2 regions of the Exiguobacterium sp. K1 genome follow, and region 2 is predicted to be linked to the other one. Evidence: a T-box and tRNA genes for the amino acid it is inferred to sense, from the RefSeq annotation. Region 2 holds a T-box; the other holds one or more tRNA genes.
What was found. A T-box is a leader RNA that pairs with one kind of tRNA and senses whether it is charged. The one in region 2 lies ahead of leuS (leucine--tRNA ligase), so its partner is inferred to be a tRNA-Leu.
Positions count from the first base shown of each region.

Region 1: it has a tRNA-Leu gene. The T-box ahead of leuS (leucine--tRNA ligase) is inferred to sense a tRNA for this amino acid. The anticodon was not compared.

Region 1 is NZ_JAOTIT010000001.1:615,366-630,830, reverse strand. It holds gene N7U64_RS03135 (Na+/H+ antiporter subunit A) at 1-773, shown strand, start outside; gene N7U64_RS03130 (Na(+)/H(+) antiporter subunit B) at 770-1,210, shown strand; gene N7U64_RS03125 (Na(+)/H(+) antiporter subunit C) at 1,214-1,555, shown strand; gene N7U64_RS03120 (Na+/H+ antiporter subunit D) at 1,548-3,032, shown strand; gene N7U64_RS03115 (Na+/H+ antiporter subunit E) at 3,036-3,512, shown strand; gene N7U64_RS03110 (Na(+)/H(+) antiporter subunit F1) at 3,512-3,796, shown strand; gene mnhG (monovalent cation/H(+) antiporter subunit G) at 3,780-4,160, shown strand; gene N7U64_RS03100 (Rrf2 family transcriptional regulator) at 4,210-4,656, opposite strand; gene N7U64_RS03095 (glycerophosphodiester phosphodiesterase) at 4,847-5,737, opposite strand; gene odhB (2-oxoglutarate dehydrogenase complex dihydrolipoyllysine-residue succinyltransferase) at 5,915-7,165, opposite strand; gene N7U64_RS03085 (2-oxoglutarate dehydrogenase E1 component) at 7,219-10,080, opposite strand; gene N7U64_RS03080 (amino acid ABC transporter ATP-binding protein) at 10,436-11,164, opposite strand; gene N7U64_RS03075 (amino acid ABC transporter permease) at 11,161-11,805, opposite strand; gene N7U64_RS03070 (transporter substrate-binding domain-containing protein) at 11,842-12,606, opposite strand; tRNA gene N7U64_RS03065 (tRNA-Leu) at 12,799-12,882, opposite strand; gene N7U64_RS03060 (alpha/beta hydrolase) at 12,945-13,889, opposite strand; gene N7U64_RS03055 (hypothetical protein) at 13,912-14,253, opposite strand; gene N7U64_RS03050 (LD-carboxypeptidase) at 14,274-15,290, opposite strand; gene N7U64_RS03045 (thioredoxin family protein) at 15,320-15,465, opposite strand, start outside.
Region 2 is NZ_JAOTIT010000001.1:40,404-55,868, forward strand. It holds gene N7U64_RS00210 (class I SAM-dependent methyltransferase) at 1-213, opposite strand, end outside; gene N7U64_RS00215 (MDR family MFS transporter) at 392-1,573, shown strand; gene N7U64_RS00220 (peptidoglycan bridge formation glycyltransferase FemA/FemB family protein) at 1,741-2,772, shown strand; gene N7U64_RS00225 (HAD family phosphatase) at 2,825-3,469, shown strand; T-box leader at 3,509-3,731, shown strand; gene leuS (leucine--tRNA ligase) at 3,780-6,185, shown strand; gene N7U64_RS00235 (hypothetical protein) at 6,315-7,295, shown strand; gene N7U64_RS00240 (NAD(P)/FAD-dependent oxidoreductase) at 7,328-8,587, opposite strand; gene N7U64_RS00245 (polysaccharide biosynthesis protein) at 8,772-10,436, shown strand; gene N7U64_RS00250 (pseudouridine synthase) at 10,423-11,142, shown strand; gene N7U64_RS00255 (NAD(P)-binding oxidoreductase) at 11,183-11,815, opposite strand; gene N7U64_RS00260 (DeoR family transcriptional regulator) at 11,925-12,143, opposite strand; gene pepV (dipeptidase PepV) at 12,450-13,847, shown strand; gene N7U64_RS00270 (MFS transporter) at 13,939-15,084, shown strand; gene thpR (RNA 2',3'-cyclic phosphodiesterase) at 15,090-15,465, shown strand, end outside.

The sequences.
Region 1 (15,465 bases), 570 kb from region 2:
TTTTATTCCTGACCTTGCCAAAATGGCGCTCCCTGTATCACCGGATGCCGAAGCAGGTCTCGCTCAATCATCAATATGATGCCCTGTTGCGTCGCGGTGAGCGGACCTCGACCGCTATCCATGATACGGTCATGACCGGCTATATGCGTTCCTACCTCGTGTATATCTTTGGTTTCATCGTCGTCCTGGTATTATCGAGCCTTTATTTCCTCGATGCCTTCCGGTTTGATGTGAACCCACTCAGTACGGTTCATGCCTATGAAGTCGTCTTGGTCCTGGTCCTTGTCGGCAGTGCCTTATCAATTACCTTTGCCCGGTCGCGTTTGACATCGATCATCTTACTTGGTGTCGTTGGTTATACGGTCGCTCTGTTCTTCGTCTTATTCCGGGCACCTGACTTGGCTTTGACCCAACTCGTCATCGAAACCGTCTCCGTCGCTTTATTCCTGCTTGTGTTTTATCACATGCCGGAAATCAGCCGGAAAGAGGAACGGATTAAATTTAAACTCGGAAACGCAGCAATTTCCGCACTTGTCGGCTTAAGTGTTACACTCGTTGCACTCGCTTCACTCAGCCAACGGTCATTTGCTTCGATTGCCCAGTATTATATCGACAACGTAGCGGACCTTGCTGCCGGCGGGAACATGGTCAACGTCATTCTCGTCGACTTCCGTGGTTTTGATACGTTGTTTGAAATCAGTGTGCTCGCGATTGCCGGACTCGGGATTTACGCGATGATCAATTTCCGCAAGACAGGAGGAATCGACAAATGAAAAACCCGATCAAAAAGCATACGAATGACGTCATATTGGAATCTTCGACGACATTCATCACTTTTATCATCTTTTTGTTTGCCGTCTACCTGTTTTTCGCCGGTCACTACACACCGGGCGGCGGATTTATCGGTGGTCTTGTGACCGCCTCGGCACTGGTTCTCGTCCTATTGGCTTTTGACATCAAGACACTTCGGCAGATTCTTCCGATTGATTACAAACAGATGACGGCAGTCGGCATGTTGATTTCCGTGCTGACAGCGTCTGGTGCCCTGCTGTTTAACAAACCGTTTTTCACACACGCCCACGGTTACTTCAATTTACCGCTGTTTGGAAAAACATCTTTGCATACAGCGATGTTATTCGATTTAGGTGTTTATCTTGTGGTCGTTGGTGTGACAATGACAATTATTCAAACGATTGGGGAGAGTGATTAACGCATGGAAATCATCATGGCGATTGCAGCAGGCATCTTGACGATGTGTGCCGTCTATCTCATTCTTTCAAAAAGTGTCTTACGAATCATCATCGGAACCGGTTTACTCAGTCATGCTGCTCATCTGCTCGTCATGACGATGGGTGGTCTGAAGACCGGTGCCGCTCCTGTCATCAAGGACGGCGTCACCCAGTATACGGATCCGCTGCCACAAGCCTTAGTCTTGACAGCGATCGTCATCAGCTTTGGTGTGACTGCATTTTTCCTTGTACTTGCTTATCGGGCTTATCAGGAACTGGGAACAGATAATCTGGAGGAAATGAAAGGAACCGATATGCATGATTAATTTACCATTACTACCGCTGTTAATTCCGCTGATTACCGGAGTCATCTTGATGCTGTTTCCAAACCGACTCCGCCTGCAACGATCGGTGTCGCTTGTTTCGACTTTCTTGACGATCGTTGCAACAATCTATCTCGTGTACAGTGTCCGAAAAGACGGCATTCTGACCGTGACACTCGGCAGCTGGCCGGCTCCGTTTGGTATTACGCTCGTGTCGGACATGTTGTCCGCCCTGCTTGTCTTAACGACCAGTCTGCTCGTCTTTTTTGTCATCTGGTATTCAATGTATTATTTGTCCGACTTGCACCAACGGTTTTATTATTACATCGCCGTCCAATTTTTATTGCTCGGTGTCAACGGTGCCTTCACGACAGGTGATATTTTCAACATGTTCGTCTTTTTCGAAGTATTTCTGATCTCGTCTTACGTCCTGATTGTTCTCGGCGGCAAGCCGGCTCAACTTCGGGAGTCGTTGAAGTATTTGTTGATTAACGTCATTTCGTCCGCCTTGTTCGTCATGACCGTCGCCTTTTTATACGGGGTCATCGGTTCACTCAGCATGGCTGATATTTCACAAAAGATCACTGAAATCAATCAACCCGGTATCCTCAGCGTCATCGCGGTTCTGTTTTTAATTGTCTTTGGCTTAAAGGGCGCCATCTTCCCGTTGTACTTTTGGCTTCCCGGTTCGTATCAAGTGCCGCCGACACCTGTTCTTGCCCTGTTTGGTGCCTTGCTGACAAAAGTTGGTGTCTACGGTATCTTACGGACATACAGTCTGTTCTTCTCACACCAGCAACAGTTCACGCATCAACTGCTCGGTTGGCTGGCGCTCGCAACGATCGTCATCGGTGTCATCGGGGCACTTGCGACACGTGATGTGAAACAGATTCTGATTTACAACATCATCGTTGCGGTGGGTGTCATCTTGTACGGCGTCTCTGTCATGACCCGGCAGTCGCTTGAAGGTGCCGTCTTCTACCTGATTCACGACATGCTGATCAAAGCTGCGTTATTCCTGTTGATCGGTGTGATGATTGGTATTGCCGGATCCAGCCGCTTAAAAGATATGGGTGGTATGATCAAGGACTATCCGTTGCTTGGCTGGACGTATTTCATTGCGGCATTATCACTTGCCGGCATTCCACCGCTCAGCGGATTCATCGGGAAACTGTTGATCGTCCGCGGTGGTTTTGAAGCCGGCGATCTCGTGGGTCCGTTCGTCGTCTTGATTTCGAGTCTACTTGTGCTTTATTCCGTGATGCAGATTTTCATCCGCGGCTTCTGGGGGACACCGAAAACTTACAGCGGTCCAAAACGCCATCTGACCAAACAGTTGCTGGCTCCTGCACTCGCTTTAGTCGCAATGACCGTTTTATATGGAATCGGAACGGAAGCCGTCCGTCCGCTCATCTCGCAAGCTGTCGATCCGCTAGTTGATCCGACACTCTATATCCAAGCTGTACTGAAGGAGGATTAACCTATGCCGTTTCAGTTATTACTCAATATCTTGCTTGCATTCCTCTGGATGTTTCTTGCTAACTCCTTCTCCGCCTCATCGTTCATCATCGGCTACTTACTCGGTTTGATTGCGATGTTCGCGATGCGGCGAGGGTTCAGCACCCGGTTTTATATTGGACCGTTCATCGCCTTGATCCGATTGTTCATTCGGTTTTTGTATGAACTGGTCGTCGCGAATTTGGAAGTGTTGTCCATCATTTTAAAGCCACGCCTCGACATTAAACCGGGGATTTTCGCCTATGAGACAGAACTCGAACACAATTGGCAGATTACATTGCTGTCACTGTTGATTACGTTGACCCCCGGAACGTTGGTCGTCGATATCTCGGACGATAACAAGACATTGTACATCCATGCTCTGCACATGCCGGAAGCGGATGATGCAGTGGCCTCGATCCGAAACAGTTTTGAGAAAGCCATCCTGGAGGTGAGCCGCTGATGTTAGAGACGATTTTATTCATTGCCTTAGGAGGCGTCTTCCTATCCATGCTCGGTTTATTTTACCGGGTCATTAAAGGACCGTCCGTAGCCGACCGGGTCATCGCCCTTGACTCGATCGGAATCAGCCTGATTTCCGTCGTCGGTCTCGTCTCAATTATTCTTCGGACGAGTAACTATCTCGAAGTCATTTTGTTGATCGGGATTTTAGCCTTTATCGGGACGGTCGCCTTCTCGAAATTCATCGAGAAAGGAGAGATCATCGAACGTGACCGCAATCAGTGATTTTTTTGTAGCTGCCTTTGCATTGATCGGAGCATTTTTTAGCCTCGTGACGGCACTTGGCCTTATCCGGTTACCTGACCTCTATACACGTGCGCATGCCGCCTCCAAGAGTGCAACACTCGGCGTCATGAGTATTCTTATCAGCGTCATCATCTATTTCGTCGCTGAAGACGGATTTTTCTCGTCCCGAGTCGTACTCGGCATCGTGTTTGTCTTAATCACAGCACCGATTGGCGGACATTTAATTGCCCGTGCCGCCTATTACAGTGATGTTCCGCTTTGGAAAGGTTCGGTTCAGGATGACCTTGCCAAAAATCCGGAGCATGTCACCCCTAAAAAACGACCTGCTCCTAAATTAAAATGAGCCCAGTTCTTTTTCTCTACGAACACAAAAAACGGATGCGACCGTTCACTTAACGTGAAGGGTTCGCATCCGTTTTTGCGAATAACAAATTCAGTTCATATGGATTTTTGAGTAATTCGGCTAATGTATGTTGTTCCAGTTCCCGAATGAAAGCACGCAAGGCACGGGCAAGAATCCCTTTGAGCTGACACTGGGGTTCAATGACACAATGACCATCTGCCGCAAAACATTCGACGATATCCATCGGCTCCATCTCGCGAACGACTTTTCCGATATTGATTTCTTCCGGATCACGGATCAGCCGAAGTCCCCCGGTCCGCCCGCGTGTCGACTCCACGTATCCGAGTTTCGTCAATTGTTGTGTCACTTTCATCAAGTGATTGGAAGAAATACCGTAGTGATTGGCAATCGCCGGCATCGGTGTTACTTCATCTCGGTGAAGACCTAAATAAATCAGGACGCGAAGTCCATAGTCTGTATATTGAGTGATTCGCATGTTTTTCCTCTCTTTCTGTTCATGGAACCCGTTTAAATCCCACTTCACACTGCTGTTTCATCGTATCATGTTCGATCCTAATCGAAAATAAAGGATGTGCTTTTAACAGTATACGTAACGGAAAGAGATTTGGATGCCGTTCGAACAAAAAAAGTCAGTTTCCGGATCCGGAAACTGACTTTTTAAGGAATCATTTCTTTTTTGTATGTTTCAGAACTTCATTGAACCGGTCGGCGAAGTTCGTAAAGACGCCGGTCACACCGTAATCAAGCATCCGTTGCATATCTACTTTTTCATTGACCGTATACGGATGAAGCAACAATCCAGCATTCCGGATTTGTTTCGTATTTTGTCGTGTCAACGATTTAAATGATGGTCCGATACCGACAGCATACGATTGGATCGTCTTTAATTCCTTATCCGTGACATCCGTCATTTGCGGTCCCTCAAGCAGTTGGACAAGCGGAAGCTTCGGATCTAACTGCTTGACCTTCAGTAAACTGTCCCGGCTGAACGATTGAATCATGACTTGTCCCGGTTTGAACTGTTTACTTGATAACCCGTGACGACGTAACGTATCCAAAAGCTTTTTCTCCATACCCGGGTAAACTTCCGGAGATTTTGTTTCGATATAATAGTTGGCCTGTTTGCCGTACCGGTCAAAAATTTGGTTTAATGTCGGCACTTTCAGTCCTTTATAATTCGCGTTGGCATACGCCGGATAGGTTTCGTTAAACCAGCTGCCCGCATCGAGACGCTTGATTTGCGCAAGCGTTTTATCCTTGACGGCTCCGGTACCATTTGTCGTCCGGTCGACCGTCTCGTCGTGCATCGCAATCAGTTGACCGTCCTTCGTCATTTGTAAATCAATTTCAATATAATCCGCTTTAAATTTTTTATGGCTCATATCGTAGGCAAGCATCGTATGTTCCGGTGCATAACCGGATGCTCCGCGGTGAGCGATGTTGACAACTCGATTTGGATCGAGCAGTCCTTTCGCTTTCCCCGCTGCTTCAATACTCGTTGTACCGCTTGCGACGATCATTCCTGCGACTACCGTGACACCGATTTGTTTCAACATTTCTGGTTCCCCCTTCGAAGTAACGTACAGATGTATCTTATCGGCTGTTGATGAAGAATTTATGAATTCCATGTAATCTTCTGTATAGATTCCGTGACAGAGTTGTCACATCCGCTTGAACGAGTGCATAAAAACTCCCTGCTTCCGCGACGGAAACAGGGAGTAAAAATGATTGAATCAAGCTTCAAAAATCAATGACTCCGGATCTTCAAGCAAGTCTTTGATGTGCTTCAGGAACGTGACGGCTTCTTTCCCGTCAACGATTCGGTGGTCGTAGGAAAGTGCAACGTACATCATTGGACGATTTTCCATCCGCTCGGCGTCGATGGCGACCGGACGCAGGTTGATCGCATGCATCCCGAGAATCGCGACTTGCGGTCCGTTCAGGATTGGTGTCGACATCAATGATCCAAACGTTCCGCCGTTTGTGATCGTAAATGTCCCGCCTGTCAAATCCGATAGGCCAAGCTTGTTGTCCCGGGCTTTGACGGCCAGATTGATGATATCTTTTTCAATTTCACCGAAGTTCTTTTTATCGGCGTCACGGACAACCGGTACAACCAAGCCGTCTGGTGCGGAAACAGCGATTCCGATATCGTAGAATTTCTTAAGAACAATTTCGTCCCCTTGAATTTCGGCGTTCAGATACGGCATTTTTTTCAGCGCAGCAACGGCCGCTTTCGTGAAGAATGACATGAAACCGAGCTTAACTTCATTGTCCTTGACGAATTTTTCCTGGCGGCGCTTCCGTAATGACATGACAGCCGACATATCGATTTCATTGAACGTCGTCAACATCGCTGCCGTTTGTTGAACCTCTACTAAACGGTTGGCAATCGTTTTACGGCGACGTGACATTTTAATCCGTTCTTCCGGTTTACCCGGAGCTGCAGGCGGTGCTGCTTGTGGTGCCGGCGCTTGCGGTGCTTTTGCTTGTTCACGCGGAGCGACTTCAAACGTCGCGACATCCTGGACACGAATCCGTCCGAGTGGATCTTGTGTCGCGACTTGCGCTAAATCGATTCCTTTTTCACGGGCCATTTTCCGGGCAGCCGGTGATGCGATCGGACGATCGGCAACCGACGTCGCTTCAGTCGCGGCAACAGGTGCCGGCTGTTCTTTTTTCGGTTCCTGTGCAACCGGTGCTTCTTTTTGCTCCGGTGCCGGCGTTGTTGCTGCCGGTTGTGCCGCTTCCCCGCCTGCCGTGATGATGGCAATCGTCTCTCCGACACGGACTGTATCCCCTTCGGCTGCCATTACTTCAGACAGGATACCCGCTTCATCAGACGGTACTTCGATGTTAACTTTATCTGTCTCCAGCTCGACGATGGCTTCCCCTTTTTCTACCTGATCGCCGGGTTGTTTTAACCACGATGCGACCGTACCTTCTGTAATCGATTCTGCAAGTTCTGGCACTTTGATTTCCATGTTAATTCGTCCCCCTAAGACTCTTTTCGTGTTTGACCCCACTTGATTGTAGCTTAGACATTTGTTTCGGAAGTAGCTGATGTGCTCGGTTGATTGACTGTCGTCCGCGTCAAGGCATCTGTCAGAATCCGCGCCTGTTCGACTTTATGTCCTGTCGGATCACCTTCCGCCGTACTTGAACGTCGACGACGGCCGATGTAACGGACCGTTGTAATGCCATTGACGGCAACCGATTCAAGACGCGGCTCGATGTATGTCCAAGCCCCCATGTTTTTCGGTTCTTCCTGCACCCAGACAAACTCACTGACATTCGGATAACGTTCAAGCAAAGCATTTAACTGCTTGGCCGGGAACGGATAAATTTCTTCAATCCGGACAATATGCAACCAGTTGAAATCATCATCTGATTTTGAAACGGCTTCCGCCAAATCAATGGCCACTTTTCCGCTGCAGAAGACGATTCGTTCCACCTGTTCCGGTGATTGTCCGAGACCGTCCTGTTCGACGATCCGTTTAAATGAACCGTCTGTCAGTTCCGAGAGATCGGACGTCGCCAGTGGATGGCGGAGTAAACTTTTGGGTGTCATGACGACAAGCGGACGGACTTCTTCTTTTCCAAGAATCGCGGCCTGACGGCGTAGCAGATGGAAATACTGGGCCGCACTCGATACATTGGCGACCGTCCAGTTCTTCTCACCTGACAGGGTCAGGAAACGTTCCAGACGGGCACTCGAGTGCTCCGGTCCTTGTCCTTCATATCCGTGTGGTAACAGCATGACAAGTCCGGAAGTCTGCCCCCATTTGGCACGGCTTGCCGAGATGAACTGGTCAAAGATGACTTGACCCGAGTTGGCAAAGTCGCCGTACTGGGCTTCCCACAACACCAGTGTTTCCGGTGCGAACACATTATAACCGTATTCGAATCCGAGAACGCCTGCTTCCGACAACGGACTGTTGTAGACAGCAAATGAGGCCGTTGCTGACTTCAAGCTGTGCATCGGTGAAAACGATTTGCCGGTTTTGACATCATTTAAATTGATGTTCCGCTGGGCAAATGTTCCCCGTTCCGAATCCTGACCACTGAGCCGGATTGGTGTGCCATCGGAAAGAATCGAGGCGAATGCCAACGTTTCCGCATGTCCCCAGTCGATACCGTTTTTCGTCGTCAACGCGTCGGTCCGGCGTTTCAACACTTTTTCAAGTTTATGGAAGACATTGAATCCGCTTGGCCATTCGAGCAACTGTTCATTGTAAGCCGTCAATTTTTCAACCGCGACGCCGGTCTCGATGTGCGGGACACCTTTGAAGACGACGTCCGGCATGATGCCGCCGTACTCTTTTTCGACATTCGGAACTTTCTCACGTGCCGCTTTCATCATGTCATTGATGTCCGATTCAATCGTCGTGACATCTTCTTTCGTTACATCATTTTGTTCGACCAGTTGCTTCGCATATAAGACACGGGCTGAATCGTGTTTATGGATCAAATCGTAAAGAACAGGATTCGTGTTCATCGGCTCGTCCATCTCGTTATGTCCGAAGCGACGGTATCCGATCAAATCAATCAAGACGTCTTTGTTGAACGTCGCGCGGTATTCGCTGGCAAGCAATGCGACTGCCAAACAACTTTCCGGCTCATCCGCATTGACGTGGAAAATCGGAATCTCATACCCTTTTGCCAAGTCACTCGAATAACGGGTCGAACGGGAATCCGTCGGTTCCGTCGTAAAGCCGATTGTGTTATTGGCAATGATATGAATCGTTCCGCCTGTGTTATAACCTTTCAAATTCGTCAGGTTCAACGTTTCAGCAACGATTCCTTGTCCCGGGAAGGCAGCGTCTCCATGAATGAGAATGGCGGCGGCTTTTCCCTGTTCCTGACGCGGTGCCCCTTTTTGTGAACGGTCATCTTGCGCTGCCCGTGTGAAACCTTCGACGACAGGATCGACGAACTCGAGGTGAGACGGATTGTTGGCAAGCGTCATCCGGACGTTACTTGATTGTTGCTCCATCTTCCGGTTTAACCCTAAATGATACTTCACGTCTCCCGTCCAGCCGTACGTGATGCCGATTGACCCTTCGGAAGGGACCAGATCATGGTTCGGTGCATGCTGGAATTCCGCGAAAATCATTTCATACGGTTTTCCTAAAACATGCGCCAAGACGTTTAATCTTCCCCGGTGCGCCATTCCGATATTGATCGTTTCCGACCCGTTGGCAATCAGATGTCCAACGATCGTGTCGAGCAATGGAACCATCGCGTCAAGTCCTTCAATCGAGAACCGTTTCTGTCCGACGTACGTTTTATGGAGATACTTTTCGAATAATTCCGTCTCGGCGAGCCGTTTGAATAACTGCTTTTTCTGTTCGACCGATAAACGTGCCGTCAATGCACCTTGTTCAATTTTTTGGCGTAACCATTTCTTTTCTTCCAAATCATCGACATGTTGGAACTCAACGGCTGCCGCACCTGTATACTGTGCTTTTAAATGTTCGATTCCTTCATAGGCATCCTTCAGATGTCCCGGCGGTTCCGGACAAACAAGCGTGACCGGCATGCCGCGTAAATCGGCTTCCGTCAATCCGAACTGACGAAGCTCCAGCAATTCCGTTTCCCGCGGATGATCTTTCAGCGGATAGATGTCAGCCGCAAGGTGACCTTTCGCTCGAATTTGATCCGCTAAGCGACTCGCTGCCAAGTACTTTTCGAAATCTCCCGTTTCGATCGGTTGCTGAGTTACTGATTCTGCGACCGGAGCACCATTTTGTTCGAAATAGGCCCGTGTTTCTTCATCAACAGAAGAAGCATCTTCTAAAAAGCGTTCATACAATTCAATGATGTATCCAAGGTTTGGTCCATAAAATGTTTGCTGTTCCTGTTCCCGGCTTGCCATGTACGGTTCCCCCCGTTTCATTCATTCCACTCTTTGTACTGAAAATCAGTACATTTCCAGATCTCTACCTGTTAGCGCTTTCAAATCATATGACATAAAAATTCGATAATCGTCATGTTCCTTGCAACGAGACCGAACATAACCCTTAACGATGGCCTGTATGTCAAAAGTGTTTGCCTTAGTTATTATATTACTACTTCTTTTAGGTCAGTGCGTTTCGAATTCCCAATTTCTCAGTCATAAATGTATAAGTTTTTCTTATGACTGTACCCTGTGTTGTTTATGAATGAAACCTCTCTAGGGGAAAACAGCTGTATTCGTCAAAAAAAGAGCAGGAACGACCTCCCTGAAGGCCATTCCTGCTCAATGTCTTGTGTTATAACACTTTACTTAAAAACGATTGTGTCCGTTCGTGTTGTGGAGAATCAAATAATAGACTCGGAATGTTTTCTTCGACGATGAAACCACCATCCATAAAAAGAACCCGATCCCCGACTTCACGCGCAAATCCCATCTCGTGCGTGACGACAATCATCGTCATCCCTTCAAGTGCCAACTGTTTCATGACAGCAAGGACATCGCCGACCATTTCCGGGTCGAGCGCGGATGTCGGCTCGTCGAACAACATGATTTTCGGATTCATGGCCAGGGCACGGGCAATGGCAACCCGTTGTTTTTGACCGCCGGACAGTTCCCCCGGATAGTTATCGGCTTTCTCCCGCAATCCGACTTTATCCAACAATTCGAGCGCCCGCTGTTTCGCTTGCGTTTTGTCCGTTTTCCGGACTTTCATCGGTGCAAGCGTGACGTTCTCAAGCACGGTCTTGTGGGGAAACAAGTTGAAATGTTGAAACACCATTCCGACTTCTTCACGGACTTTATTGATATCGACTTTCGGATCTGTGATGTCATGGGTATCGACGATTACTGTACCGCCCGTGATATCTTCGAGCCGGTTCAAGCAACGGAGAAACGTACTTTTCCCCGATCCCGAAGGTCCAATGACACACACGACTTCTTTTTCTTCAATCTCGACCGAAATATCCTTTAAGACTTCGTTCGAACCAAATGATTTTTTTAATTGTTTGACTTCAATGATACTCATCGCAGTGTAAACCTCCGCTCCAAGAATTTCCCTAATAGTGAAAGGAGATAGATGACGACGAAGTACATCAGACCGACGACCGTCCAGACAATGAACGGTTCAAATGTCGTTGCTTGTTGCACTTGTCCCTGTTGCGTCAAATCCGCGATACCGATGATCGATAGCAACGACGTATCTTTTAAACTGATGATCGATTGGTTCGTAATCGTCGGCAGCATACGGCGGAAGGCTTGCGGTAAAACGATTTGTGTCATCGTTTGACGCCCCGTCATACCGAGAGAACGTGCCGCTTCTGTCTGCCCTTTATCAATCGATTGAATCCCGGCCCGGATGATCTCGGCGAAATAGGCTCCGGCATTAATGGCGACAGTGAGAATCCCGGCATACATCCGGTCCATCGACAGCCACTCAAGTGAATTGAGTCCAAAATAAATGAAGAACAATTGGACGATAAAGGGCGTTCCCCGGATGACATCGATGTAGACGATGGCAATCCCGTTTAAAATCTTAAGTGGTGATAAACGCATCAAGGCGACGATCAAGCCGATTATAAATCCAACGATGACCGCGATGATAAAGATATAGAGGGTGATCTGTAACCCTTCCAGAAAAAACGGAAACGCCGTTTTTGCGACTTCCATCAGTGACTCAACTCCCTTGTCATTCGTACAAATGGCTTATTTTAAATACGTATCGACGATTTTGTCGTACTCCCCGTTTTCTTTCAGGTTTGCGAGTCCTTTGTTGATTTTTTTCATCAACTCTTCGTTTTCACCCTTGAGGACGGCAATTCCGTAATTATCACCATTCAAACGGTCTCCGACGAGTTTCAGACCAAGGTTTTGCTGTTTGTTTGCATAGGAGATGACCGGATAATCTTCAATCAATGCGGCAGCATTTCCGTTTTTGACTTCCTGGAACATGGCCGGGCTGTCATTGAATTGGGTGACGGTGATTCCGAGTTTGTCTGCATTGTCAGTTGCATATTTTGCACCTGTTGTTCCCTTTTTAACCGCAACTTTCTTGCCTTTCAAATCATCGACTGATTTGATTTTGTTTTCATCTTCTTTGACGACCAGGATCAGCCCAGCTTTAAAGTACGGGTCTGAGAACGTAACAACCTTTTTCCGTTCCGGTGTGATACTCATTCCGGCAATCGCTACATCCAGTTGGTTCGCTTGAAGAGCGGGAATGATTCCGCTGAAATCCATCGCTTCAAACTTTATTTTAAATCCTTGATCTTTGGCAATCGCTTTGATGAGGTCGATATCGATTCCCTTGTATGTGTCCCCGTCTTTATATTCGAACGGCGGATACGTAACATCAATGCCAACCTTGTACGTCTTGTCTTTCGAGACCTCGTCCTGTGAACCGATACTACATGCGCTTAATACCACGAGACAGCTGAGCAATAAAAATAATACCGATAAATGCTTTTTCATGTTGTTACTCCTCTCTTGAAGACAAATGCCTTCTTTCATGTATTTTCCTCAAAAACTTTTCCTTAACACATATTTTATCAGAAAAATTCAAATTTTACGAACAAACTTGTTAAGAGCATGAATCAAAATTTTTCAAAATAAAAAAATAGGAGCACCCTTCTGACGAAGAGTACTCCTATTTCCACTTTAAAATGCCGCCGAGAGGACTTGAACCTCCACGGTGTTGCCACCACTAGATTCTGAGTCTAGCGCGTCTACCAGTTCCGCCACGACGACTTCTATTTATGTTATTAGAATACTAAATAGTTTTTTTCGTGTCAACGGTTTCATGCATTTTTTTATACTTTTTCTGTCGGTTCGTCTAAAATCCGCCGGACGAATCGTTCCACGACCGTATCGTATGTGTCCGGATCCTCGAAATAAGCCATCGCGTGGGCTGCATTCGGAATGACTACCAATTCTTTTTCCGTCGGACAGGCTTGATACAATTCATAGACCATTGAAGTCGGAACAAATGTATCGGCTCCGCCGTGAATAAACAGAATCGGAACCGTCGCCCGCTGGACTTGCTTAATGGCCGAGGCTTCACTGAAAAAATAGCCCGCTTTTAATTTCGTCAAGATACTTGTCATCGTCAGGAACGGGAAATGCGGCAGACGATACATCCGCTTCATTTGATAGGCGAGAACGGCGTTGACCGACGTATACGCACAATCGGAAATGATGCCTTTGATTTGCGGCGGCAACAGTTCCCCACTGGTCATCAGAACGGTTGCTCCTCCCATCGAAACACCGTGCAAAAAGATTGCACTTTCCTGGCCAAGACGAGCTACCAGATATTCGGTCCACCGGAGACAATCTTCCCGGTCATGCCATCCGAAACCAATATAGTTCCCGTCACTTTTTCCGTGTCCACGGTTATCCGGCATCATGACGTGGAAACCGGCTTGGTGATACAGATACGCAAATCCGGCCAAATCCGTTCCGACACCACCGTATCCATGCACTAAAATCACAATCCGATCCGATGGTACAAGCGGCGGTAAGTAATGCCCGCGTAACATTAATCCGTCATGCGCCTTGACTTCAATCAATTCCAGCGGCTGTTCTTTAATCCACGTCTGCCCCGGTTGCATCAGACGGACCATTTCGTCACTCAAATCACGGTTGTTGGATAAAAAGGGTTTCGGATTGGTCGCGATCGCCATTTCATAAAAGTAATAACTCGCTGCAAGCATCCCGGAACCGATTACACCTAAACCGATTTTCGTTCGTGTTCGCATTGCTCCCACTCCTCATCTGCTCTTAAAGATCAATTTGTAGTTGTGCCGAGGACTCGGCATCCTCTTCTTGTAAAATTTGTTGCCGCAGACGATGTTCGTGTTGTGCCTTTCGGTAAGCAAATTCCTGAACCAATTCTTGTCCCGTAAATCCTTCTTCGACGATGTCCGACAGCAAATCCGTTTCCGTCGTGACAATCTCCTGTGGGTTCCGAATAATCAACACTTGACCGACCTGTGCTAACATCAGTTCGTCTTTTACCTGTAACGCATCATAAAACGGTTCAGGCAGGGTCATCCGCCGTGTTTCCGGATTGATGTGCACCCGCTTGTACGCTGCTAACGATTGAAACTTCCGACTCGCCATATCTGTCCTCCTCTTCTAGATTACTGAAATGTCATGTCTAATCTAGAATCTTTTCCTTGAATCATGATAGTTGCTGATGCTCCGTTGACGAGTGTCATTTGCGGCGGTTGGTGACCGATATCGAGATCGTAAAACACCGGAATGTCCAGCAGTTTTTTAAACGTCTCATACACGTCGAGGATGGTATACTCCTCAACTGTCCGCCCGCCGGCTGTTCGTCCGAACACGATGCCCGATGCCCGCTCGAACCACCCCGCGAGGTACATCTGCATCAGCGAACGGTGAACGTCGGTGGCACTCGCTTCCGATACTTCAAAGTACCAAAGAATCGGTTCTTCATTCAGCTGATCCGTCTGAAACGTGACCACATCTCCGTACGGTGTTCCGATGAGATGACGAATCGTTTCAAGACATCCGCCAAGCAACCGGCCGGATACCTGTTTTTGGGCCGGATCGATTGTTTTCCACTCTGTTGCCGCGTCGAGGTGGTACATATAACGTTCGGGCCGTTCCGCATGATTCCAATTCGTCTGATACAAATCAGATGTCCACTGCGTCACGGTTGCTCCGGCAGGCGTCGCGAGAACTCGTCGCCAAGCTGTCGTCGTTTCATCCCATTCTTCACTGCGCATGTCGACGAAGTTTGGTCCGTGCGCCGTCGCAATGCCGGTCTTGAGCGTAATCGCAAACAGTAATGTACTGATATCCGAATACCCGAGCAACCACTTTGCCGGAATTCGTTCAAAATCCAGGAATGGTAACACATCAATCGCCCGTTCCCCTCCAAATGGTGGAATGATTGCATCAATTTCCGGATTTTGTAGCATTGCATTCAGCTCGTCCGCCCGCGTTTGAACCGGCGCACTTGCCGCCTGCTGTTGTGTCCAAACGGTTTGTCCGACTTGAACAGTCATTTGCCGATCCCGTAATCGATTCGTCGCCTCTTCAATCATCGGATGCAGTTCTTCCGGTAATCCGGAAGACGGAGCCGTCACACCGATTGTTTGTCCGGTCCAACCTAAATAAGGATAACGCATGTCTGTTTCCTCCTGACGATGTGATATTGTTAATCGAGTGATGCCACCAATCGGCTGAGCTGTTCGACTTTTTTAGTAAACGGTTCAATGGGAACGATTCGTACTTCCCGGTGAATTTCTTTCCCGTTCGCAAAAAAAAGCAAAGCCGGAGCAGTAAACACGGGAAATTCTCCGG
Region 2 (15,465 bases):
CAAGACATGAGCTGTCTGCAGACGACGTGTCGTTTCTTCGATGGCCTGCTCCTGGACATCAAACGCGATGACCCGTCCGCTCGGTCCGACCTGTTCGGCAAGGAAATGCGTATCATGACCGTTCCCCGCAGTCATGTCGACGACGCAATCCCCTTCATGGATGACTGATTCCAATAATTCTTTTGCGTAAGGTAATACACGTGCAAGTGACATGGCAAAAACTCCTCTTTCTGATAATATGCTCTATTTTTTTCTAAGTACCCGGAAAATTGACCCTTTAGTCAATTGTATCATTTTTCCGATTGTTCGTTTAATAACGAAGTTCCTTGACAGAGAGGAGAATAATTTCGTAAAGTGGCAAGGTTGGAAACTACATTGGAGGATGCTTACCATGCCGAAATTACCTCGCGCGGTCTGGATTCTGGTATTGGCGATGGCGATCAATACGACAGGATCCTCTTTTTTATGGCCGTTTAATACATTATACATTCATGATTATTTAGGAGAGTCGATGACAAAAGCCGGAATGGCTTTATTCGTCAACTCGGCTCTCGCCATTGTCGGAAACTATATCGGCGGAAAAGCATTCGATCGATTAGGCGGGAAACGGACGCTTGTCATCAGTGTCATTGGACTGGTCCTTGCTTCGATTGGTCTTTGGCTGTTCCATCAGACCTTCACCGGGTATGTGCTGATGTTAGGATTGATCGGATTCGTCGGAGGAATGGTGTTTCCGACCATCTATGCTTTGACCGGTGTCATTTGGCCGGAAGGTGGAAGACGGGCATTTAATGCAATCTATGTTGCCCAAAATGTCGGTGTGGCACTGGGGACCGCAATCAGCGGACAAATTGCAGCAATCGACATCCAGTTCATTTTCATCGCCAATCTGATACTTTACTTATTGTTTGCCGTCGTCCTTTTGGTGGGGCTGAACTGGATTCAAGTGCATCCGGTCAAACGTCAATCGGTATCGGCAGGGGAAGAAGTGCGGGAACCGCTCTCGAAGAGTTCAGTCCGGACGATGTTGTACGTTTCGGTCGGCTATGCGCTCTTGTGGTTTGTGTATGTTCAATGGCAGGGAACATTCGCCGTGCATACAAAATCCCTCGGTGTGACGATTTCCGAGTACTCGATTTTATGGACGATCAACGGTGCACTGATCGTATTTGCGCAACCGTTATTGACACCTGTCCTGCGCTGGTTTGGTGACGACTTGAAACGTCAGTTGCTGACGGGAACCGGCATTTTTCTTTTGTCCTACGCGATCGTGCCTTTTGCCGGCGGATTCAAGATGTTCTTAGTAGCGATGGTCATTTTGACGATCGGTGAGATGTTCATTTGGCCGGCGGTTCCGGCAATGGCAGCCCGCCTGGCTCCGATCGGGAAAGAAGGCGAGTTTCAGGGGTATGTCAATATCGCCGCTTCGGCAGGGCGGATGATCAGTCCGACTGTCGGAGGGCTGATTTATGATTTATCCGGTATGAATGCCGTGTTCATGACATTGATTGGATTGATCCTGCTGGCAGGATTCACATTCGTTCGGGCTATACCAAACAAGGCGGTAAAATGAGAAAAGGACAGAAGCGGTCGCTTGATTCCGCTGTCTGTCTTTTTTGTTGAAGAAGCATATTAAACATGTAAAATGGGTATTGAATTAAAAGGTAAAAATTAATTGATTAACCAAATTAAAGGAAAAATAGTTATGTTCGACGTGTCATATGCCGGAGGTGGAAAAAGATGAGGCGATGTATTTTTGTGGAAGATCAGTTGACGTGGGCATCACTTGTGGAAAATAAATCACTTGATATTTTTTATAGCTATGAATATGTTCATTTGAATGCCCGGACCGATGAATCGGCCGGACTGATTTATTTTCAAGGAGCATCAGGTGAATTATTTTATCCCTTCTTGAAGCGGCGGATTTTTGACACCGAATACTTTGATTTGATTACGCCTTACGGATACGGAGGTCCGGAAATCATTGGTGAGTTGACTTCAGAAGAGCTGACCGATGCCAAACGTTCGTTTCGACAATGGGCGATGCGTCAAAAAATTGTTTCCGAATTGATTCGTTTTAATCCGCTGACGGAAAACCATAAACGTGTAGCAGATTGGACTAAAACGGAATTCATCCGCCACACGACAAGCATCGATCTTCGGCCTTCTGTAGAAGAAATCATGCAGACCTTTCATAAAAAAAACCGGAGTATGATCCGGAAATCCTTGGCGTCAGAGCTGACGGTCCGAAGAGGATCGAAAGAAGATCTGCCAACCTTCATCCGTCTTTACTATCAAACGATGGACCGGAAGGATGCTTCGTCGCATTACTATTTCACGACCGAATATTTTGAACAGTTGTTTCAACCGACGGAATTGTGTGAACCGTTATTGTTAATCGCGGAGTGGCAGGGAGAAGCGGTCGGTGGATATTTCGTCCTGCTCGGGAACGAGTATGCACACGGACATCTGATCGGTTGTCAACGTGATGAACATAAACTTTTTCCGAATCAGCGCCTGGAGTATGAGGCGATTTTACATTCCAAGTCAGCCGGCATGGTCGAGCAGCACCTCGGTGGCGGCTATAAGGAACGGGACAGTCTGTTTGAAAGCAAATGTCGCTATACAGGTTACCGTATGTTTGAATACCACCAAGGAAAGACGATTCTTCTTCCCCATGTCTATGAACAATTGTGTCAACGGTACGGAAGCGACGAAGCAACCAACTATTTCCCGGAATACCGTTATCAAGAGACGGTTTTAGCCACCTGATCATCGGCAGATGATCAGGTTTTTTGGTAGGCTGATAACAGGAGGGGAAATCATGAAAAAAACAGGTTTGATTTTTGATATGGATGGGGTCATCCTCGATAGTGAAATTCAATATTTTAAAGTCCATCAACAGATGTTCAACACGTTATCGATTCCACTGGATTTGACGCAGTATGCGACATTCATGGGGAAAACCGGGGATGAGATGTGGGAGGAACTGATCACACAACACGCGTTACCGCACTCGACGGAAGCATTGCTGGCACTCGAACACGAATTATTCCAACAGCATGCGAAGCCGGAGACCTGCGGTTTGAAGGACGGCGTAAAAGAACTGATGGAACTGGCCCGGACGGAAGGATACCGGATTGCGATTGCGTCCTCGAGTTCACTTGAAAAAATTAAACGTGTCATTACGCATTATGAATTGATGGTCGATGCTTATACGAGCGGATTTGAAGTCCCGCGTTCCAAACCGGATCCGGCGATTTTTCGTCTGGCGGCAGAGAGGATCAATCAGTCACCCGAGGCCTGTATCGTCATTGAAGACGCCGCAAACGGGATGATTGGTGCCAAAAAAGCGGGCATGGAAGTCATTGCCCTGCTCGACGATCGGATGCCGGCACAAGTCTTGCATCATGCGGATCATGCCGTATCATCGCACGCCGCGATTGGAGAAATTTTACGCAACCGTTGACGGTAAGGGAAGGTTCGGCTTACACTTACACATAGATAGTCCATTGCGACGAACTGAAATAGTAAGGGAGTCATTCCGTTTTAGAGAGCTGGTGGTCGGTGCAAACCAGTCGGAATCGTCCTTGAACTCGTCAGGGAGCATGATTCGTGAAATCAAGTAGCGAACTCCGGTCCTTCACACCGTTATCTGTGAATCAAGTGGTCTGCGTCAGCAGACAACGTGGGTGGTACCGCGGGAGACAAACCGGTCTTTCGTCCCTATTCCTAGGGGCGGAGACCGGTTTTTTTGTATATTCAGAGGAGGAATAAAGATGCCGTATAATCATCGTGAAATCGAACCAAAATGGCAAGTGCGTTGGGAACAGGACAATGCGTTCGTCACAACAGAAGATCCGGAAAAAGAAGGTTTTTATGCGTTAGACATGTTTCCTTATCCATCGGGAGCAGGACTTCATGTCGGTCACCCGGAAGGATACACGGCAACCGATATCCTGGCCCGGATGAAACGGATGCAAGGATACAACGTTCTTCACCCGATGGGATGGGATGCGTTTGGACTTCCGGCGGAGCAGTATGCGCTTGATACAGGAAATGACCCGCGGGAGTTCACTGCCCAAAACATCGAAACCTTTAAACGTCAGTTAAAAGACTTGGGATTCTCGTACGACTGGGATCGTGAAATCAATACGACGGATCCGAAATATTACAAATGGACACAGTGGATTTTTACGAAATTGTATGAACAGGGACTCGCTTTCGTTGACGAAGTCGCCGTTAACTGGTGCCCGGCTCTTGGAACGGTGCTTGCGAACGAGGAAGTCATCGACGGGCTGTCCGAGCGTGGTAATCATCCGGTTGTCCGCGTCCCGATGCGGCAGTGGGTTTTAAAAATTACCGAGTATGCGGACCGTTTGCTCGAAGATTTGGATGAACTCGACTGGCCGGAATCCGTCAAGGAAATGCAACGGAACTGGATCGGAAAATCGGAAGGTGCGGAAATCGACTTTACGATCGACGGTCATAAAAAACAAGTGACGGTCTTCACGACACGTCCGGATACCGTCTTCGGCGCAACGTATCTCGTTCTGGCACCGGAGCATCCATTTGTCACGGATATCACAACAGAGGATCACGAAGAAGCGGTTAAAGCATACATCGCGTCTGTCCAGACGAAGTCAGATTTGGAACGGACGGATCTTGCGAAAGAAAAAACAGGCGTCTTCACGGGAGCTTTTGCTGTCAACCCGATTTCCGGCGAACGTCTGCCAATCTGGATCGCCGATTATGTCCTCGCGACATACGGAACAGGCGCGATCATGGCCGTTCCGGCACACGATGAGCGTGATCATGAATTTGCGAAACAGTTTGACCTTCCGATCATCGAAGTCGTCAAAGGCGGTAACGTTGACGAAGCAGCGTATACGGGTGAAGGCGAACACGTCAATTCACAAATGCTCGATGGATTGTCAAAACAGGAGGCGATTGAAACGATCATCGCTGAACTGGAGACGAATCAAGTCGGACGCAAAAAAATCACGTTCCGATTGCGTGACTGGTTATTCAGCCGTCAGCGCTACTGGGGTGAACCGATTCCGGTCGTCCACATGGAAGACGGAACGATGAAGACACTCGATAAATCGGAACTTCCGCTTGAATTGCCGATGATTCCGGAAATCAAGCCGTCCGGCACAGGTGAATCACCACTCGCCCTTGCAGAAGACTGGCTCGATTACACGGATCCGGTCACGGGACTTAAAGGACGCCGCGAGACGAATACGATGCCACAATGGGGCGGCAGCTGCTGGTACTACCTCCGCTTCATTGATCCGCATAATGAAGAGGCGATTGCCGATCCGGAAAAACTAAAATACTGGCTTCCGGTCGATATTTATATCGGAGGAGCCGAGCATGCCGTGCTTCATTTACTGTATGCCCGCTTCTGGCATAAAGTCTTGTATGATATCGGTGTCGTACCGACGAAAGAACCATTCCAAAAGTTGTATAACCAAGGGATGATTCTTGGAGAAAACAATGAAAAAATGTCGAAATCACGCGGAAACGTCATCAATCCGGATGAAATCGTCAAATCGCACGGTGCAGATACACTCCGCTTGTACGAAATGTTCATGGGACCGCTTGATGCTTCGGTGTCGTGGTCGGAGAACGGTCTTGACGGGGCACGTCGTTTCCTTGACCGCGTCTGGCGTCTGTTCGAACGGACGGCGGACATTCAGGACGTGACGACAGTCGATGCAGACTTTGAACGTGTCTACCATCAGACGGTTAAAAAAGTAACGGAAGACTTCACGAACATTCAGTTCAACACCGGAATTTCGCAGTTGATGGTCTTCGTCAACGAGGCTAATAAACAACCGGTCTTACCGCGTCACTTCCTTCGCGGATTCATTCAATTGCTGACCCCGGTCGCACCGCACCTCGGGGAAGAGTTATGGGAACAGCTTGGTTTTGAGGATACATTGACATATGCGGCATGGCCGACATTTGACGAAACGAAACTCGTCAGCGATACAATGGAATTCGTCATTCAAGTCAACGGTAAAGTCCGTTCGAAGCTCGTCATCAGCATGGAGGCAACAAAAGAAGAAATTGAAGCCCTTGCGTTTGCCGATGAAAAAACACAAGAATGGATTGGCGATAAAACAGTTCGAAAAGTCATCGTCGTTCCGAAAAAACTGATCAATATCGTAGCGAACTAAGGCAAAACCCCTCATCTGATTCGTCAGATGGAGGGGTTTTCGGTTATCTCCGTCGCAAGTCCGCTTTTTTTTTAGGGCGCCTTCTGCTAAACTGAATCAGAAACCGAGACAGAAAGGCGATTTGTGTAAATGAAACGAACTTATATAGTCTATACAACGATTTTTGCCGTCGTCTCCGGTCTGATCCTTTGTGTGTCGCTCGTCTTTTCGAGACCTGAGACCGTCGCACAAATCAAAGAGACGTTTGCCAAAATTGAGACACAATCGAAACACCAAGCAGCAGTCAAACAAGTACCGGCGAAAACACCGTCTTCCATTCCGAATCCGGAAGAACCATTGATCAAAAACGTTCAACAGATGTTGTACGATGATTCGATCGGTTCCTATCTTGTCGTAACGGAAGATTATCACTTTTTTGAAATCAGCGGGACCGGTGAACGAATCAATGCGTCATTCCAAATCGAGGATGAAGGCAAGTTGATGTTATCGGGACTTGACGGCATGACGCTCGTTGACGGCGAGACTGTCGCCTTATTGACGTCCAATCAAATTCTCGTGACCGTCAAACGGGATGAAGGCGTCTGGAAAGAAGACAAGCGGGAACGGGTGGCAGGTACGACGATCCGCGACAGTTTCCACGGACTCGGTTACGATGCCAAGAAAAAACAATTCTACACGATCAATCACATTCGTTCGTTAGCACGAAGTGAACTGACGTATTTCACGACGAAACAAGATGAAATAAAAATCGATAAAGACGCGACCGCAAAGGAAAAACGCGCCTTAAAGAAAAAACAAAAACCGCCGTATTTGACGATTGTAGAGCGGAAGCGGATTGACACGGCCGGCGGCATGCGCAGTGATGCGAAAAAAGCCTTCACGGAAAACTTCCGTCCGATTGGTCTTGCCGAACGGCAAGGGCGGATTTACACGCTGGATTCGGAAGCATTATTCCTGTATTCGATTGACACGAAAGATGTGACGATTACAGGGGAGTCGGCAAGCCCGAAAGTCTACGGGGCAGAAGGTATATTTGTTCAGGACAATGAGTTGTTTGCTTTGATCCAAACGGATAAATTCTCGAGCCGTTCGTTTACACCAATCGACTAAAAGGCTAGCTCCGTGTGGAACTAGCCTTTTTGTCATAACGCGGTCAGTGCAGCATTCGTGCCGGCGCAATGGCCGGTCACGAAAGCGGCTGTGATATTGTAACCGCCTGTATAGCCGTGAATGTCGAGGATTTCGCCGGCGAAAAAGAGACCGTCTGCTTTTTTCGACATCATCGTTTTTGGTTGGATTTCCTTGATCGAAACACCGCCGCCGGTGACGAACGCTTTATCAAAGTCGAGTGTTCCGACTGCTTGAAGCGGGAAGCGTTTGAGCGTCGCCAGCAATAGAGTGAAGTCCTGTTTTTTAATTTGCGTACAGACTTCATCTCCAAAACCAATCCGGGCAAATAATAGATCGAGCAATCGTTCCGGAACAAATCCTTTTAACGCATTGCGGACCGTTTTTTTCGGGTTAGCGGCAAGGGCAGCTTGGAACCGTTCCGTCAGGGCACCAATCGATTCTTCCGGGAACAAGTCGATCGAAAGATGGACAACACGCTCACCAGACCGTTTTCTTTCTTTGATCGTGTACTGACTGCACCGTAAAGCAATCGGACCACTCAGACCGAAATGGGTAAATAACAGATCGCCGGTGTGCGTCTTGATCGGTTTATCTTTTTTACCGTGAACCGTCAGCGCGACGTCACGTAACGAAAGACCCTGAAGTGTCTTTTCTTGGATGAACGTATCGTTCAGTAAAATCGGCACTTCGGTCGGGAAAAGTTCTGTGATCGTATGACCGGCTTTACGTGCCCAAGGATAACCGTCGCCGGTTGAACCGGTATGGGGAACCGATTGTCCACCGACAGCGACGACACAACTCTTCGCTTCGAGGCGGGATCCGTCCGCAAGCAGGACGGCTGCGAACGAACCGTCCGGATGGAAGTCAAGTGTTGCAACTTCCGCATTGATTTGAATTTCAGCGCCGTGCTGGCGGATTTGATCAATCAATACCCGGACGACGTCAGCTGCTTTATCGGAAACCGGGAACATCCGTCCATTATCCTCTTCCTTCAGAGCGACACCAAAGCCCTCGAACAGTTCAATGATGGATTCGTTATTGAACTGAGAAAAGGCACTGTAGAGAAAACGGCCGTTTCCGGGAATCGATTGAACCAATTCTTCCAATGGTTTGCGGTTCGTGACGTTGCATCGACCGCCGCCTGAAATTGCCAATTTTCGTCCGAGTTTACTTCCTTTATCGAGCAAAAGCGTCTTAGCGCCTGCTTGTAACGAGGCGAGCGTTGCCATTAAGCCGCTTGGTCCGCCTCCGATTACGATTACATCATACATGTGGTCACCTCATTTGTTGGATTCTGCTTGTTTCACTTTAGCAGAAGTTTGTACTGTAAACAAACCGTCTCTTTCTTTTATGGAAGCTGAGCGGTATAATGATTTGCAATTGTGCAAGAGAGAACTTGTATATTGAGACGTTTATCGAGTCAAGAAAAAATAGAAAGTGCGAGGAAGGTTATCCATGTCGACTGTGAGCAAAAAGCAAGAAACTTCATCCAGTAATACCGGATTCGTTCGTGGAACGATGTTGTTGTCCGGTGCATCACTCATCTCCCGTGCCCTTGGTCTGATTTATCTGTTTCCGTTTCAGTTCATGGTCGGAGCGACGGGAATCATGTTTTACACGTATGCCTATAACTATTATGCCATCATGATTGGTCTCGCAACAGCCGGTATCCCGGTCGCCGTCTCGAAGTTTGTCGCGAAGTACAATGCGATGGGGGAATATGACACGAGCGAGCGTTTATATCGATCCGGATTAAAAATCATGTCCATCACCGGTGTCGTTTCCTTTCTGGCCTTATTCTTACTGGCTCCGTATCTGGCTCACCGGGCAATTCCCGGAGGAGATGTCGACTCGGCCTCTTACGTCGATGCCGTCACGATGACGATCCGCGGTGTCAGCTTTGCCTTGATTCTGATTCCGGCGATGAGTATGACGCGCGGATATTTCCAAGGATATCAATCGATGGGACCGACTGCGATTTCGCAAATCCTGGAACAGATTGTCCGGATCATCTTTTTACTGGCCGGCGTCAGCATCGCGATTTATCTGTTTGATACGGATGCAGCCTGGGCAGCAACGATTGCGACATTCAGTGCCTTCATCGGGGCAATCGGCAGTGTCGCTGTGCTCGTTTATTATTTCCGGAAACGTGCTCCCGGCTTAAAAGCGTTACGCGACGGTCAGACGACGATATCGCCGAATCGTCCATTATCAGGGTTGTATAAAGAACTGTTGACGTATGCGATTCCGATCGTCATGGTCGGTCTGTCGACACCGCTTTATCAGGTCATTGATCAAAACACGATGAATGCGGCTTTACAAAGCATCGGATACACGCTTGAAGCCGCCGGAAACGCAACAGCCTATCTGATTGCAGATAGTCATAAAATTGTCTTGATTCCGGTTTCGGTCGCGACAGGATTATCCTTATCCGCGACACCACTTTTGACGGCCTCGTTTACACAAGGGGATATGCGGAAAGTCCGGAAACAAATTTCGCAAATTTACCAGCTGGCCTTTTTCGTAACGATCCCAGCGGTCGTCGGTATGATTTTACTGAGTGAAGAGACATTCCATGTCTTATTCCCGAGAGATCAGGCGGCATGGGTCTATTTATTAAGTTATGCACCAAGTGCGTTATTCCTCGCATTGTATTCCGTGACAGCGGCAGTACTGCAAGGAATCAACCGGCAGTATTTCACGATTATTGCGACACTGGCAGGATTGCTGACGAAGTATCTGTTGAACGCACCGTTGATTCACTGGACCGGAGACGGAACAGGGGCCGGATATGCAACCATCCTTGGATACGTCGTCGCAACCGGATTGATGTTCTTCCGGATTACACAAACGGTTCAGTTCCCGTTCAGCACAGTCTTGCGCCGGACGTCACTGATTATGATCATCAGTGCCATCATGGGTGCGAGCGTCGCGCTCGTCAAATGGGGATTAGCAGCTCTGCTTCCCGCTACGACGATCGGTTCACTCATCATCTTAATCGTCGGAGCCGGAATCGGGATTGTCGTCTTTGCAGGTCTTGCCATTTGGAGCGGTCTTGCGGAAGCCGTACTTGGACGAAAATTTTCAATGAAACGAGGACGAGGAAATGCGTCTAGATAAATTACTCTCAAACATGGGAGCAGGATCCCGAAAAGAAGTAAAACAATTACTCAAGTCGGGTGCGATTCAAGTCGATGGCGAAATCGTCTACGACCCGAAACAGCACGTCGATACAGAAAATCAACAAGTGTTATTATACGGCGAACCGGTCACGTATCAAAAATTCATTTATTTAATGATGAACAAACCGCCCGGCGTAATCAGTGCGACAGAAGATAAGCGGGATCAAACCGTGATTGATTTACTGTTTGACGACGTGACGTACTTCAAACCGTTCCCGGTCGGACGACTCGACAAGGATACGGAAGGGTTGCTCTTGCTGACGAATGACGGATCATTTAATCATGCATTGATGTCACCGAAAAAACACGTCGAGAAAGTCTATTATGCGGAAGTCATCGGTACGCTGACAGAAGAGGACGTGGAGGAAGTTGCAGAAGGGGTCACACTTGAGGACGGCTATAAAACAAAGCCGGGCAAGCTGATTATCTTGGAAGCAACGGACGAAACATCAACACTCGAGCTGACGATTACCGAAGGGAAGTTCCATCAGGTCAAACGGATGATGCTTGCTCTCGGAAAAGAAGTGACGTATCTGAAACGGTTGTCAATCGGACAATTGCCGCTTGATCCGACACTTGAAGCAGGAGAATACCGGGAACTCACACGTGGCGAATTAGCCTTGTTTGACTGGAAACCGGAATGAAAAAAGGACGCTCTTCTTATAGAAGGGCGCCCTTTTTGAATTATTGATTACGCAACGCTTCTGCAATCGGGAAGGGACCGCTTAATACTTCGAACTGACGTGTTTGAGTCGGGTGATCAATCAAGGTTACGAAGAGGGCCGCGATATCATCACGTGAGACTTCGCGTCCTTCATACGAATCAAAGTGTTCTTTTGTCTCGATCGTACCGCTCGGTTCATCATAACTGAGTGGACCCGGACGGACAATCGTATAATCGAGACCGCTGTCTTTTAAATGACGGTCGGCCGCACCTTTTGATTCCAGATAAACTTTTAAATCACCTTGCGGATGATCGGCACCGATTGAACTGAGCATCAAGAAACGCTCAATCCCGCTTGCTTTGGCCGCATCGATGACTTTAATGGCTCCATCCTGGTCGACGGCGCGCGTCAACTCTTCCGAAGCTCCGCCGGCACCGGCTGCAAAAATAACGAGATCCGCATCTTTGACGACATCTGTCACATCTTTCGTTAAATCACCAAGACGGACCTCGGATGCGCCAAGGGCGATTAAGTCATTGATTTGATTTTCTTCCCGTACGACGGCGATAGCTTGATGCTGACCTTGTTTTCCGATCAGTTCAACCATTTTTCGCCCGGTTGTTCCGTTTGCTCCAATGATTAAAATATTCATCTCATCATCTCCTTCTCAAACTAGATATACCCTGCCTGAAAAAAAAATAACAAAAAAAGACGCGAAGGATTCGCGTCGTTACAGAAAATAGTTTGGTGAAACATCTTAATCAGCCGGCTTGTCGTTGTTTTTTACTTGATGTCCAAGTACCGCGTCTTGGGCTTACAATGAGGTTGTTGTATTCGAGCACGTTCAAGTCACGCTGGACGGTTCTTGAAGTAATGCCGAATTCTTCAACCAAGTCTGCTGTCGTAGTAGCTCCGTTCTCATTGATATAGAGATAAATCGATTTAATCCGGGTCAACATACGGTCTGTAGAATCTTTCATTGGTATAACCACTCCCCCAATGGATAGAATAGTGTTCTAAAGCTTCGGGTGACAAAAGACGATGATGAATTAAGTTGTTTCGCCTTTAGTATAACTCTTTTAATATAGAATGCAAGTAATTTAACCGAACGTTTTCAAAAAACACATAAACTTTCAATAGTTAATAGCGAATGAAACGTCTTTTATTCATTTTAATGTTCGTTAAAAACGTAATAACAAAAGATTTGGTATTTTGGATGTTCGTAATTGTCAAATTTTCGCTATACTTAAAGGTGAACGAATTAGCGGACAAGGGAGAGAAGTCAAATGGTCAATTGGAAAGAAGAAGTCATGGCACGACGTGAAGATCTCTTAGTTGATTTAAAGGAACTATTAAGCATACCGAGTATTCTCGATGAAACGACGATTCAAGAAGGTGCTCCGTTCGGGACGGAAGTCAAACGGGCACTCGATTGGATGCTTGCGCTGGGGGAACGGGATGGATTTATTACGAAGAACGTCGACGGATATGCCGGTCACCTCGAGTATGGTCAAGGAGATGAATTACTCGGAATCCTCTGCCACCTGGACGTCGTACCAGCAGGCGGTGACAATTGGACATACGGCCCGTTCAATCCGACATTAGCCGACGGGAAATTGATTGCGCGGGGTGCAATCGATGATAAGGGACCCACGATGGCGGCGTATTATGCCTTGAAGATCGTCAAAGAGTTGGGGCTTCCGCTTTCAAAACGGATTCGTTTGATTGCCGGTGGGGATGAAGAAAGCGAATGGCGCTGTGTGAATCATTACTTCAAGCATGAAGAAATGCCGACGCTTGGATTTGCACCGGATGCTGATTTCCCTATCATTAACGCTGAAAAAGGATTGTATGACGGATTACTCGTTCAAGGTAAACCCGTAAAAGCAGCAGATACAGGCTATCAACTCGTTCGTTTCGAAGGCGGAGAGCGTCCGAATATGGTACCGGGTCACGCGACGGCTACGGTTCATGTCGCTGAACGGGGAACGATCGAAGAAGATTTCCATCAGTATCTGGAGAAACAAGGTGTGACAGGGACAGTCAAGGAGACGGCTGAAGGACTTGTCTTTGATGTCATCGGCGTCGCGGCGCATGCGATGGAACCGGATAACGGGAAAAACGCAGCCCTTCATTTGGCGCGTTTCCTGCATACCCTTCATCTTGATTACAATGGCCGCCGTTATCTCGAGATGGTCGTGCACATGTTCCGTGATTCACGCGGTGTGGCGCTTGGTGTGGCTGCATCCGATGAAACCGGCGACTTGACGATCAACGGAGGCGTTTTCCGTTACGGACAAGGGCAAGGGACGGCTTCGCTTAATATCCGTTATCCTTATAGTGCTGATTTCACAGAACGCTTACAGCTGATTAAAGAAGCAGCCATCGCATACGGGTTCGAACTTCAAACACGCACACATATGCCGCCGCATCATGTCGATCCGAACCATGAACTGATCCGGACACTCAGTGCGGTCTATGAACGGCAAACCAATCAAAAGGCCGACTTGATTGCGATCGGTGGCGGAACCTATGCCCGTTCGTTGACAGCAGGTGTTGCATTTGGACCTGTTTTCCCGGGCGGACCGGAAGTCGCGCACCAAGTGGATGAGTATGTTGATTTTGAAGAGTTGTTATTAGCCGTCGCCATCTATGCAGAAGCGATTTACGAATTGGCGAAATAAACATCTGTTCATCTGAAAAACCAATTTATAAGGAAATGAATCCCCCGAATCCATTGTGATAGGGGGATTGATTCTTGAAGGAGAGTCAGTTGTGATCCATCGTCAAAAATATCATTTTCAAGCCCTGTATTTTTTCATCTTCTTTGGGCAAGGTGCACTTATTCCCTATTTGGCACTGTATTTTTCCAATGATGCGTTTCAATTATCAGCATCGGAAATCGGAACGATTGTTGCAGTAGGTCCCGTATTATCGATTGTCTTACAGCCGATTTGGGGAATGGCCGCCGACCGGTTCGGGCGACCGAAACGTTTACTGTTGGTGGCCTTACTCGCGGCAGGTCTCTTAACCATCAGTTATTTACTGACTTCTATTTACTTATTTCTGTTATTGATTTCTTCACTCTGGGCGTTGTTCCAGTGTGCACATATTCCGCTCGTCGATACATTGGCGATTGAATTCTCCAAAAGAAAATCAGTCGACTACGGGGCGTTACGCTTATTTGGCTCCGCCGGTTTTGCGCTCGCTGTCTTTATTCTCGGTCAGGTGACGGAACAGGGCTCGCTCGGTGCAATTTTTTATGCGAGTGGAACAGCACTCGTTCTAGGATTTCTGGTGTTGATTGGCATTGAAGAAACCCCTGTTTCGACGGTCGAACGTGAACACATTCCGTTGAAGGCTTTGTTTTCGAATAAACGTTTTTTACTGTTTTTAGCAGGCGGCAGTTTAGTGTTTGGACCGATTTTTGCCAATAATTATTACTTCGGCAGTTACGTGACGATTCGTGGAGAATCGACGGCACTCGTCGGAACGCTGTTTTTTGTTGCGGTGTTATGTGAAATTCCATTCATGCGTATTGCGACACGAGTCATGATGCGGTTTGGGCCGATTCCTGTCTTGGTGTTTATTTCCGTCTTATCCGCGTTGCGGACCGGAATCTTGGCGCTTGAGCCGCCAATTTTTACACTTTGGATTTTGGCGGCATTACAAGGATTCATCATCGGTCTGTTGATTCCGGTCGCTCTTGATTATGTCCGCTCGCTGGTACCGCCTTCAACAGTGGCGACGGCAGTCAGTACGTATATGGCGACGACGACCGGTCTTGCGACGGCATTATTCAATTTAATGAGCGGGATTGTTTTGGATCAATGGACCATCTACGCGGTATTTTGGGTATATACAGGTAGTAGCCTGTTAGGTGCTTGTTTGTATCTGATTAGCTCAAAAATCAAGGAGTGATCCGTATGCAAAAACACTTTTTCATCGCCATTCCGGTTGCTGACGAGACGTTGGCGCGATTCGCGTCTTCCCTGAAACTTGAGCGTTATTACAAAACGGTATATGAACCGAACGAGTATCATCTGACACTGCGTTTTTTAGGCTCACTAACCGATGACGAGTTGAGAAACTGGCGGCGTCAGCTGACGGAGATTACGCAAATGACTTCCGCCTTTACTTTAAAACTAGATCACCTTGAACGATTTGGATTAGCAGAACGACCACGTGTCTTTGCTGCCGGACCGGCATATGAGGAAAAACTGTTTCAGCTTGCCCGGCAGATTGATCCGGATCCGGCTAAACCGTTTGTTCCACACATTACCTTTGCGAAGAAGTGGAATC